DNA from 3 places in the Anaerobacillus sp. ABR4_321 genome. Region 1 is predicted to be linked to each of the others. Evidence: predicted binding sites of a transcription regulator. Region 1 holds the regulator's gene; each other region holds the start of a gene.

The links. The regulator Rex, encoded in region 1, represses fermentation and respiration genes when NADH is low (regulators of the CRP and FNR family bind a similar motif). The targets are predictions, from matches to a motif close to TTGTGAAATATTTCACAA.
Region 2: ACXADT_RS07485 (L-lactate dehydrogenase) is a predicted target of Rex. The motif match lies at 1,547-1,564, and genes of this name have one in related genera.
Region 3: ACXADT_RS04910 (AtpZ/AtpI family protein) is a predicted target of Rex. The motif match lies at 2,147-2,164, and genes of this name have one in related genera.

What each region holds. Positions count from the first base shown of each region.
Region 1 is NZ_JBSWTK010000001.1:424,473-427,750, forward strand. Features, by position in the region: gene ACXADT_RS02250 (YdiK family protein) at 1-141, shown strand, start outside; gene tatC (twin-arginine translocase subunit TatC) at 161-928, opposite strand; gene ACXADT_RS02260 (twin-arginine translocase TatA/TatE family subunit) at 949-1,131, opposite strand; gene ACXADT_RS02265 (redox-sensing transcriptional repressor Rex) at 1,159-1,797, opposite strand; gene moaC (cyclic pyranopterin monophosphate synthase MoaC) at 1,841-2,323, opposite strand; gene ACXADT_RS02275 (ABC-F family ATP-binding cassette domain-containing protein) at 2,570-3,278, shown strand, end outside.
Region 2 is NZ_JBSWTK010000001.1:1,439,093-1,442,370, reverse strand. Features, by position in the region: gene sufC (Fe-S cluster assembly ATPase SufC) at 1-370, opposite strand, end outside; gene ACXADT_RS07495 (YuzK family famiily protein) at 688-828, opposite strand; gene ACXADT_RS07490 (carboxymuconolactone decarboxylase family protein) at 1,087-1,458, opposite strand; gene ACXADT_RS07485 (L-lactate dehydrogenase) at 1,621-2,571, shown strand; gene ACXADT_RS07480 (MetQ/NlpA family ABC transporter substrate-binding protein) at 2,614-3,278, opposite strand, start outside.
Region 3 is NZ_JBSWTK010000001.1:901,826-905,103, reverse strand. Features, by position in the region: gene atpF (F0F1 ATP synthase subunit B) at 1-320, opposite strand, end outside; gene atpE (F0F1 ATP synthase subunit C) at 431-643, opposite strand; gene atpB (F0F1 ATP synthase subunit A) at 714-1,427, opposite strand; gene ACXADT_RS04915 (ATP synthase subunit I) at 1,447-1,815, opposite strand; gene ACXADT_RS04910 (AtpZ/AtpI family protein) at 1,816-2,004, opposite strand; gene upp (uracil phosphoribosyltransferase) at 2,684-3,278, opposite strand, start outside.

The DNA of each region.
Region 1 (3,278 bases):
TCTGATGCAGATATGTGGAGCCTTTGGACGATACTACTGATGGTGCTCGCCACAGTTGATTTCGCTTACTCCATTCGCTTCTTTTTACTTAAAAAGAAAATCAATCAACTGAAGAAAAAAGATCAAAACAAAAAGCGATAGGGCTATCCTATCGCTTTTGTTATGCTTCCTGTTCCGAATCCTGCTCTTCCAATTGACGCTTCGCCTCTGCTTGTAGTCTCTTTCTATAACCATAGCGAGACACAAGAATGCTGAATTCATATAGTAAAAACAATGGTACCGAAACCATGAGGTGTGAAATAATTTCAGGCGGTGTGATCATACCCGCTATGACGAGGAGTCCAAAATACGCGTATCTCCTAATCTGTACAAGCATGGCAGGATTTAAAATTCCGAGTCTTGTAAAGAAAAGAACGATCACAGGCAGCTGAAACACAAAGCCAAATGGTAATGTTAACTGAAACAAGAAAGTGAAGTATTGATTTGCGCCGTACATTTCCTGAATGTTGAGGCTTTCTGCCAAATTCCCGACAAAGTCGATGACAAAAGGAAACAGGACGAAATATGAAAATGAAACTCCTCCAAGAAAGAGGAGAAAGACTGCTGGGATATACGATAACGTTACTTTCCGTTCATTATCATAAAGTCCTGGCGAAACAAAAGCCCATAGCTGATAGAGAGCGATGGGCGATGTCATAATGAAAGCAACCAGGAACGCAAAGCTGAAATAAACCTTTAACGGGTCTGTTAATGTAAAAGCGTTCATCGGAATACCCTGTGCTTCAGGAGCATTCTGGAGAAAGACGATGACCGGCTTTGCGATGAATAGTCCCGCAATAAAGGAGAGAATTAAGACGACGACTGTGATGATGATTCGTTTTCTTAATTCTTCTATGTGATCATAGATGGATTGTTTTTGTTCATCCATTCCCTATCCGTCCTAACCGATTACTGTTCGTTTTTTTTCTTATCGTTCGTATCATCGTCGTCATCTGCTAGACCTTTTGTTGCGTTCTTGAACTCACGAAGTGTGTTACCTGCTGCTTTACCAAGCTCAGGTAGTTTCTTAGGTCCAAAAATGATCAAAGCAACAACTGCAACTAGAGCGATACTTGCGCCACCCATTCCCATGCGTGTCACCTCCTTAAGATTGTAAGTTTATACAGGGTAATGTTTCATAAAATACACGAGAGCCTGCAGCTCAACAGCCAGATCAATATGGTGCACTCGAATATGATCTGGTACGGTCAAACGTGCTGGCGTAAAGTTCAGAATCCCTTTAATTCCAGCCTCGTCCATTTGATCTGCAATCGACTGAGCAGCATGAACGGGTACTGTAAGGATAACGACTGAGATGTCGTTCTTCTTCACCTGTTCTTTAAACTGATCGATATGGTAGACCGGAATACCACCAATTTCTTGGTTTACTTTTGCAGCATCCGCATCAAATGCCAGTTCGATCTTCGTATTGTTATTCTTAATGAAATTGTAGTGCAGAAACGCTGTCCCAAGGTTACCTACTCCTACTAGAGCTACCCTGGTCGTTTCATCTTGATCTAGGGTCTTACTAAAGAAAGATAACAGATAATGAACGTTATACCCATACCCTTTTTTACCAAGAGCACCGAAATAACTAAAATCTCTTCGTATGGTAGCAGAATCTACCTTTATCGCATCGCTCAATTCAGCAGAACTTACCCGCTGTTTACCAGATGCACTAAGATTTTTTAAATAGCGATAATAGAGCGGCAGTCGTTTTGCTGTCGCTTGCGGAATTTTTGTTTGATCAATATCCATAAACACCCTCCACATTGACCTCCGCGCTCAATCTATGGTTGTCCTACTCGCGCTTGTAATCCCCGCTTTTCCCCCCTGTTTTTGTAAGGAGATAGGTTTCCCCGATAACGATGCCTTTATCCAGCGCTTTGCACATATCGTACACGGTTAATGCTGCCGCTGATGCTGCCGTCAGCGCTTCCATTTCTACTCCGGTGCTCCCTTTTGTTTTCACTTGAGCTTCAATCGTAAGCTCATAAAAGGAAGCGCTCACTTCCCAGTCGAAATGAAGGTCAACGCCAGAAAGCGCTATCGGATGACACATAGGGATGAGATCAGACGTTTTTTTTGCTGCCATAATCCCGGCAATTTGGGCGACTTGAAGCACATCGCCTTTCTTCATATTTCCGTCTTTGATACCAGTATAAATTTCTTCACTAACCTTCACGCTCGTTTTGGCAACCGCTGTACGAGCAGTCGGAGTTTTCTCTGTAATATCGACCATCTGTGCGCGGCCTTCTTTATTAAAATGAGTAAATGAACTCATGGCTGCCCCTTTCTTCTATAGATGATAGAAGGTTAAATGGAATGCTGCTACTTGTGACTATACACCATTTCTATCCTTTTTGCTGTTTTTTAACAAGAATTTTTATTACCATTTAATGAACATTCCTGTAGTTGCCCACCTTGTCCTCACTACGATAAACTTAAAGGAACGTAATCCAATGGTAGATCAAGCAAATCGCTCGATTCAACATACAACGAGAAGAGAGAAATTCGAGGTGAAGAAACAATGATCGCACTACAAGTAAATGGCGTATCAAAATCATTTGGTGCTGACCCTATTTTATCTAATATTAAGCTAGAAGTACAATCGAGAGACCGTGTGGCACTCGTTGGTCGAAACGGTGCCGGAAAGTCTACTCTTCTAAAACTCATCACAGGGCAGCTCTCCTATGATTCAGGAGATATCATCAAACCGAAAGATGTACGGATCGGATACATGGCTCAGGACACGGGCCTCGAATCGAACCTATCGATCTGGGATGAAATGCTTAGCGTCTTTGAAGAACTTCGTCGTATGGAAAAAGAACTTCGACGGTACGAAGAGAAGATGGGTGACCCATCTATCTATGAAAATGAGCAGGAATACCAGCGTATCATGAAAGAATATGACCAGCTTCAGGTCGCTTTCAAAGACAAAGGCGGCTACAAATACGAAGCGGATATTCGTACGGTCCTTCACGGGCTTAACTTCAAAGATTTCGATTATAAAACACCGATTTCTAGTCTAAGTGGAGGGCAAAAGACGCGCCTGGCGCTCGGTAAACTCTTACTTACAAAACCTGAGCTACTCATTCTGGATGAGCCGACAAACCATCTTGATATCCAAACACTCACATGGCTCGAGGGTTATTTAACAGGCTACACAGGTGCCATCCTCATCGTTTCTCACGACCGCTATTTTCTCGATAAAATCGTGAACAAGGTATATGAGATCT
Region 2 (3,278 bases), 1.0 Mb from region 1:
TAATGAATTTCATAAGAGAAATTTCATCGCCTTCTTCACGACGAGCATTGATTGATGTACGTAGGAAATCAGCGTTTGTAACCCCGCTTACTTCACTTGGATATTGCATAGCAAGGAAGAGGCCCGCTTTCGCACGCTCATCAACTTCCATTTCAAGCACATCTTCATCATCAAGAAATACTTTACCTTGAGTGATTTCATATTTCGGATGTCCCATGATAGCGGAAGCAAGGGTAGATTTTCCTGTACCGTTCGGCCCCATTACTGCATGAATTTCGCCACCATTTATTTCAAGGTCTAGTCCCTTGATAATCTCTTTTCCTTCAATGGAAACATGAAGATTTTCAATCTTAAGAGTTGATGCTGCCATTTGTGAATACCTCCAATAACGTTTATACTATTCCTTCTTCCTTCCTTATTGTATTAGCTATAAGGTTTATGTCAAGGAATGTGTGCTGAGTCATTCTCAATCTATTTTCATTCTAATTTTATAACAAATCCAAACTATTATCAAGGAACGAGAAATGCGTCCTTAACTAGAGTTAACAACATCTATGTGTCCTATTCAGACTACAAATCTCACCCAAGATTAAGCGTATCATTTCCTTATAAGGGAAACAACGGATGTTGTACTCATTTCAAAATAAAAAACCAGTCAGCGACTGGTTTTTATAGCGTATTGCTGATTCATTTTTGCAATTTACGGTCGAATTCACTTACCAACATCAGACTTTGGCGATGATCCATGTCACGATCGCGCTCTACTTGCATTCGTTTGTTAAAATTCCTGCTATATTCTGCGTATCCTACTCCGTGAGACTGGAACATTGCCTTTTCCATTTCAGGTGTGTGGTTTAACCGCAAGGGGCTAATAATGAATCAATCCTTTCAGTAATTGGTTATTTATTTACTCACTTAATTTACCACTTTAATACAGTCGCCTACAAATGCCATATACACCAATTACAAAGGAAATAACCTGCTCTTCTATGTTTTGAATATATTGAAAAGTATAAATCTTATCTTTCCTTCGTTTAAGAAGCAATTCCAATACCGTGCATATATATAATGGAAGAAACTCGTAGTTTAATGCTTCATTTGATTAAGATCTGTAATACATTCCTGAACGAGGGTTACAGCTTGACTCATGGAAGCTCCTCCACCAAAGGCTGCTGTTACTCCAACTGTCTCGAGGATTTCCTCTTCGGTGCACCCTTGATCTAAGCACCCTTTCGTATGATAAATGATGCAATATTCATCTTGAGAGAAAATCGAGATCCCAAGTGCAATCATCTGCTTTTCCTTCTTACTAACGGCACCCTCTCTAAAACAAGCTTCTGTAAATGCATTATACTTCTTTGCTATTTGGGGCATTTTCTCAGTAAAGACTCCAAGGCCTTCTTTGTAATCATGCAATGCTGTTTGTGCAAAATTTGTATTTTGTTGTTCCTGCGTCACGTCACATTCCTCCTTCAATTATTCAGAGTTAGTATGAGAAGACAATCACAATGCTATCCATAAATTTGAAGAGAAAAAATTAAAGGTTGTGTGAGAATTATCACATTAATGGAGGGAATAGTTCTTTACTATGTAACTATAAGAGCTAAAGGAGTGGATGATATGTTTGAAGGTAAAACAACACGAGTCGTTGTGATTGGAACAGGGTTCGTAGGGACTAGCTATGCATTTTCTTTACTTAATCAAGAAGTTGCAAATGAGCTCGTATTGATCGATGCCAATAAAGAGAAAGCTGAAGGAGAAGCAAGGGACCTTAATCATGGCCTTCCTTTTGGTGCGCAGATGAAAATTTGGGCAGGTGATTATAGTGACTGTCGTGATGCAGATATCGTCGTCATTGCGGCTGGAGCGAACCAAGCGCCAGGTGAAACAAGGTTAGATTTAATTGATAAAAACACCAAAATCTTCAAAACAATCGTGACGAACGTGATGTCTTACAATTTTGATGGAATTTTTATTGTCGCTACAAATCCAGTTGATATCCTAAGCTATGCAACTTGGAAGTTCTCTGGCCTCCCGAAAGAAAGGGTTATCGGATCAGGGACAATTCTTGATACTGCAAGATTTAGATATTTATTAGGGGAATACTTTGATGTAGATTCTAGAAATGTTCATGGATACATTTTAGGTGAACACGGAGATACTGAATTACCTGTGTGGAGCCACACAACGATCGGCAGCAGGCCCGTTCTTTCACTAATCAAAGATACCTCTGAAGGAAAAGCAGAACTTGATGCCCTGTTTGCAGATGTGCGTGATGCAGCCTACCACATCATCAATCGTAAAGGTGCGACACATTTCGGTATTGCGATGGGATTACTTCGATTAACCAAAGCCATCTTGCGTAACGAAAATTCTATTCTTACTATATCCACTCTATTAGAAGGTGAATACGGTTTAGAAGATCTCTATATTGGCGTTCCAGCAATCGTCAATAGAAATGGTATTCGAGAAGTCATTGAACTCGATCTCACTCCTCATGAAACTGAACAGCTTCAACACTCTGCAAAAACGCTTACTGACGCTATGAAACCGGTCCTTCTTCATAAATAGCACTAATAAAAAGGTTCTCCACAAAGGAGAACCTTTTTTGCTTTATTCATTTACTGGTACGACTGCTCCATCATATTCTTCTTTAATGAAGGTTTGAATTTCTTCTGAGCGTAGAACCTCAACAAGCGTTTTTACAGCTTCGTTACTTTCATCACCTTTGTTCACGGTGATCACGTTCACGTATGGAGAGTCCGAACCTTCAAGTGCTATTGCGTCTTCTTGTGGATTTAATCCAGCATCGATCGCATAGTTCGTGTTGATCATAACAGCATCGCCTTCACCTTGCTTATAGATCTGAGGAAGAAGGGAAGCTTCTACGTTTGTTTTAAAGGTAAGGTCTTTTGGATTTTCAGCGATATCTTCAACTTGTGCATCTGTTGGATCGATACCTTCTTTAATCTTGATCAAACCTTTCGCTTCTAACAATTGAAGCATACGACCGTGGTCTGATACAGAGTTACTCATGATGATTTCTGCACCTTTAGGAAGTGCATCAAGGTTTTCATATTCCTGTGAATAGACACCGATCGGCTCGATATGAATCCCACCAGCGTTTACGAAATCATAGTTATCGTTTTCTTCCATTTGTAGCTCCATATAAGGCACTGTTTGGAAGTAGTTCGCATCTAACTCACCATTAGCGAGAGTTTTGTTCGGAAGAATGTAATCCTGGAAGCGCTCGATTTCAAGAGTAATTCCTTCTTCCT
Region 3 (3,278 bases), 480 kb from region 1:
AGACGTGCTGCTTCAATCATTTCCTGACCTTTTTGGTCAGCCATTTTCTTTTGGTTCTCAAGCATAGTTTGCGCTTCTTGACGAACACGCTTCATTTCTTCGCGCTGTTCATTTAAGTAAGCTTCAGCTTCTTTACGGTTCTTTTCAGCAGATTCGATTTCATTAGCGATATGCTGTTCTCGTTCTTTCATGATACCCATCAACGGGCCCCAAGCGAACTTTTTCAATAGAGCAAGAAGCACGATAAATGCGAAAAGCTGATAAAGGATATCACCAGCGTGAATTCCTGTGCCAGCTCCAAGAATTAGACTGTTGAACAACGTGTTCACTCCCTTCAGAGATCATACAAAACGAATGGCGAAGGTTTCATTTCGAAACTTTCTCCGCCATCATGAAACGTTACGATTTTTCTATAAAGTTTCGTAAGTAATTATTGACCCATTACGATAAATGCGATTACTACACCGATGATCGGAAGTGCCTCAACTAGTGCGATACCGATGAACATTGTAGTTTGAAGAGTACCTCTAAGTTCTGGTTGACGAGCGATTCCCTCTACTGTACGTCCTACGATAAGACCGTTACCAATACCGGCACCTACTGCCGCTAGACCTACTGCAATTGCAGCTGCGATTAAACCCATGCTAAATTTCCTCCTTAATATTCATAAAAATAGATTTTTTATATAATGAAAAGTTCATTAATACTGTTCTTTAGTGGTCGTCTGCCACTTTGTGTGCCATGTAAACCATGGTTAGCATTACAAAGATAAACGCCTGAATTGTACCGACAAAGATACTGAATCCTTGCCATGCGAGCATAGGAAGAAAGGCTCCAAGCGCTCCGCCGATTCCTGCAGCTCCAAGTCCAGCTAGGAGTCCAAGCAAGATCTCACCGGCAAATATGTTTCCGTAAAGACGAAGACCAAGCGTCAATGTGTTTGAAAATTCCTCGATTAACTTGAAAGGAAATAGGAATTTCATTGGGGTAAAGAATCCTTTACCGTATTCCTTTGCACCTTTCATTTTCACACCGTAATAGTGTGTGAGCACCACGACCATCGTTGCTAGTGTCAGCGTGATCGTCGGGTCTGCAGTTGGAGACTTCCACCATAGTTCGTCATTAAACGAAATGGCGAATGGAAGACCAAGCATGTTTGAGACGAAGATATACATGAGTAGCGTCATCCCAAGAAACAAGAATCGTCCTCCTGTTTGCCAGTCCATGGTGCTTGAGATCAGACCTTTCACAAAGTCCATCACCCACTCGATAAAGTTCTGCAAACCAGTTGGTCGCATTGCTAGTGAGCGAGTTGCTACAACTGCAAGGATGAAAACGATAGCGGATGCGATCGTGATCATGAGTACATTGGAAAGATTAAAAGTAATGCCTAATATTTCGCCAGTTGTAGGTGCATTATGTTCCAACAGCTTTTCACCTCTCTTCCTACTTAAAGCGTATTTGAAGTATTGAATCTATGAGAATGATAATGTAGGTCACCATCAACCCAATTACCACACCTAGCAAGTTGAACAGTTCCGGATATCGAGTCGCGATTGCAACAGCTAGTCCAGCCACAGCTAACCTTGTTAAGAAGCCTAGAGATTTTGCTTTCTTCCCTTCTTCAGCAGCTTGTCCAAGTCGATTTATTTTACGGAACATGTTGAATAGGTTATAAATACTAAATATGGTTCCTAGTATTAACCCGAGGAATAATGCTTTGCTTGAGGTAACTCCCCAACCTAGAACGAAGATTGCGAGCAGATACAGGGTGTATTGTAAGTAGCGGCGGAAATGTTGTTTATATTCTGTCATTTAATCTTCCCCTGTAAACTTATGTAGAAGACGAACTAGTCCATATATTCCTCCACCGAGCCCTAATAGGAGTCCGATGACAAGAAAAAGTGGAAAAGTGTCGAAAAGGCTGTCCATCCATTTTCCAAGGAAGATCCCTGTGAGTATCGATCCGACAAGGTAAGACAGGATGGTTGAGTAAAGTGCCATCGCCTTCAAATGAAGCGCCCCTTTTCTGTTGAGGTTAGTTTAGGGAGAGATCGTCTCTCCTGCGCGGATGAAAACCTTATCACTATACCCTTTGTAAGGATACAATAGGCATCCAACCATGTCAATGTGTTTCAAGCAAATGGTGTGATGAACTTCACAAATCGAAATGCGTCCCAAAATCCCCATATACACAAGGATTATAACGCTTTCAAGTCTTCTGCGAAACCTTATATAGAAAAGAGGTAAAATTTAGCGGATAAACTCGAACAATATTGTCACTTTTTTTTCACATTTTATGTGAGTGGGACAGTTTTTAAAACAAAAACCGTTCTAATTAGAAGAGGGTTAGCTTGTAAGATTTTTATAATCTTTTCAGTTTGTGAATAGTACAGACCCCAACAAGATAAAGCGAAGCTAACCTTTCCTTCAACGTTCAAGTAACTACTTTTTACTTCTGTCACTAATTTGCTTTTAAAAGGACCGGGTTTGAGTGAAGTTTAGTGACATTGATTTGGAGGGGAAGGATGGTCGACTCCTGCGGAATGTGCGGGACGGGTCCGCAGGAGCGTTAGAGACGAGGAGGCTCCCTCTGCCCCGCGGAAAGCGAGCATCCTGGAGCGGAAGTCACTACATTTCTGATAGCAAAAGAAAAACCTCTCCATGTTGGAGAGGTTCTCGATTACTTCGTTCCATAAAGACGATCACCAGCGTCGCCTAGTCCAGGAACAATATATCCTTTTTCGTTTAGTTTTTCATCGAGACCAGCGATGAAAATGTCTACATCTGGATGAGCTTCTTGAAGAAGTTCAACACCTTCTGGAGCTGCGATCAAGCACATCATCTTGATGTTTTGTGCACCGCGCTTCTTGATCGAGTTGATCGCTTCAACAGCGGATCCGCCAGTAGCAAGCATCGGGTCGATCACGATGAATTCACGTTCCTCAATGTCTGCAGGGAGCTTTACGTAGTATTCAACCGGCTGAAGTGTTTCAGGGTCACGGTAAAGTCCAACGTGTCCTACTTTTGCAGCAGGAATAAGCTTAAGGATTCCGTCTGTCATACCGAGTCCAGCTCTTAGAATCGGAACAAGTCCGAGTTTTTTACCTGAAAGGACTTTCGATTTCGCTTCAGTTACAGGAGTCTTCACAATGACTTCCTCAGTTGGAAGTTCTCTCGTAATTTCATAAGCCATCAGAGCAGCAACTTCATCGACCAATTCACGAAATTCCTTAGTGCCTGTTTTCTCGTCTCGAATGTATGTAAGCTTATGCTGA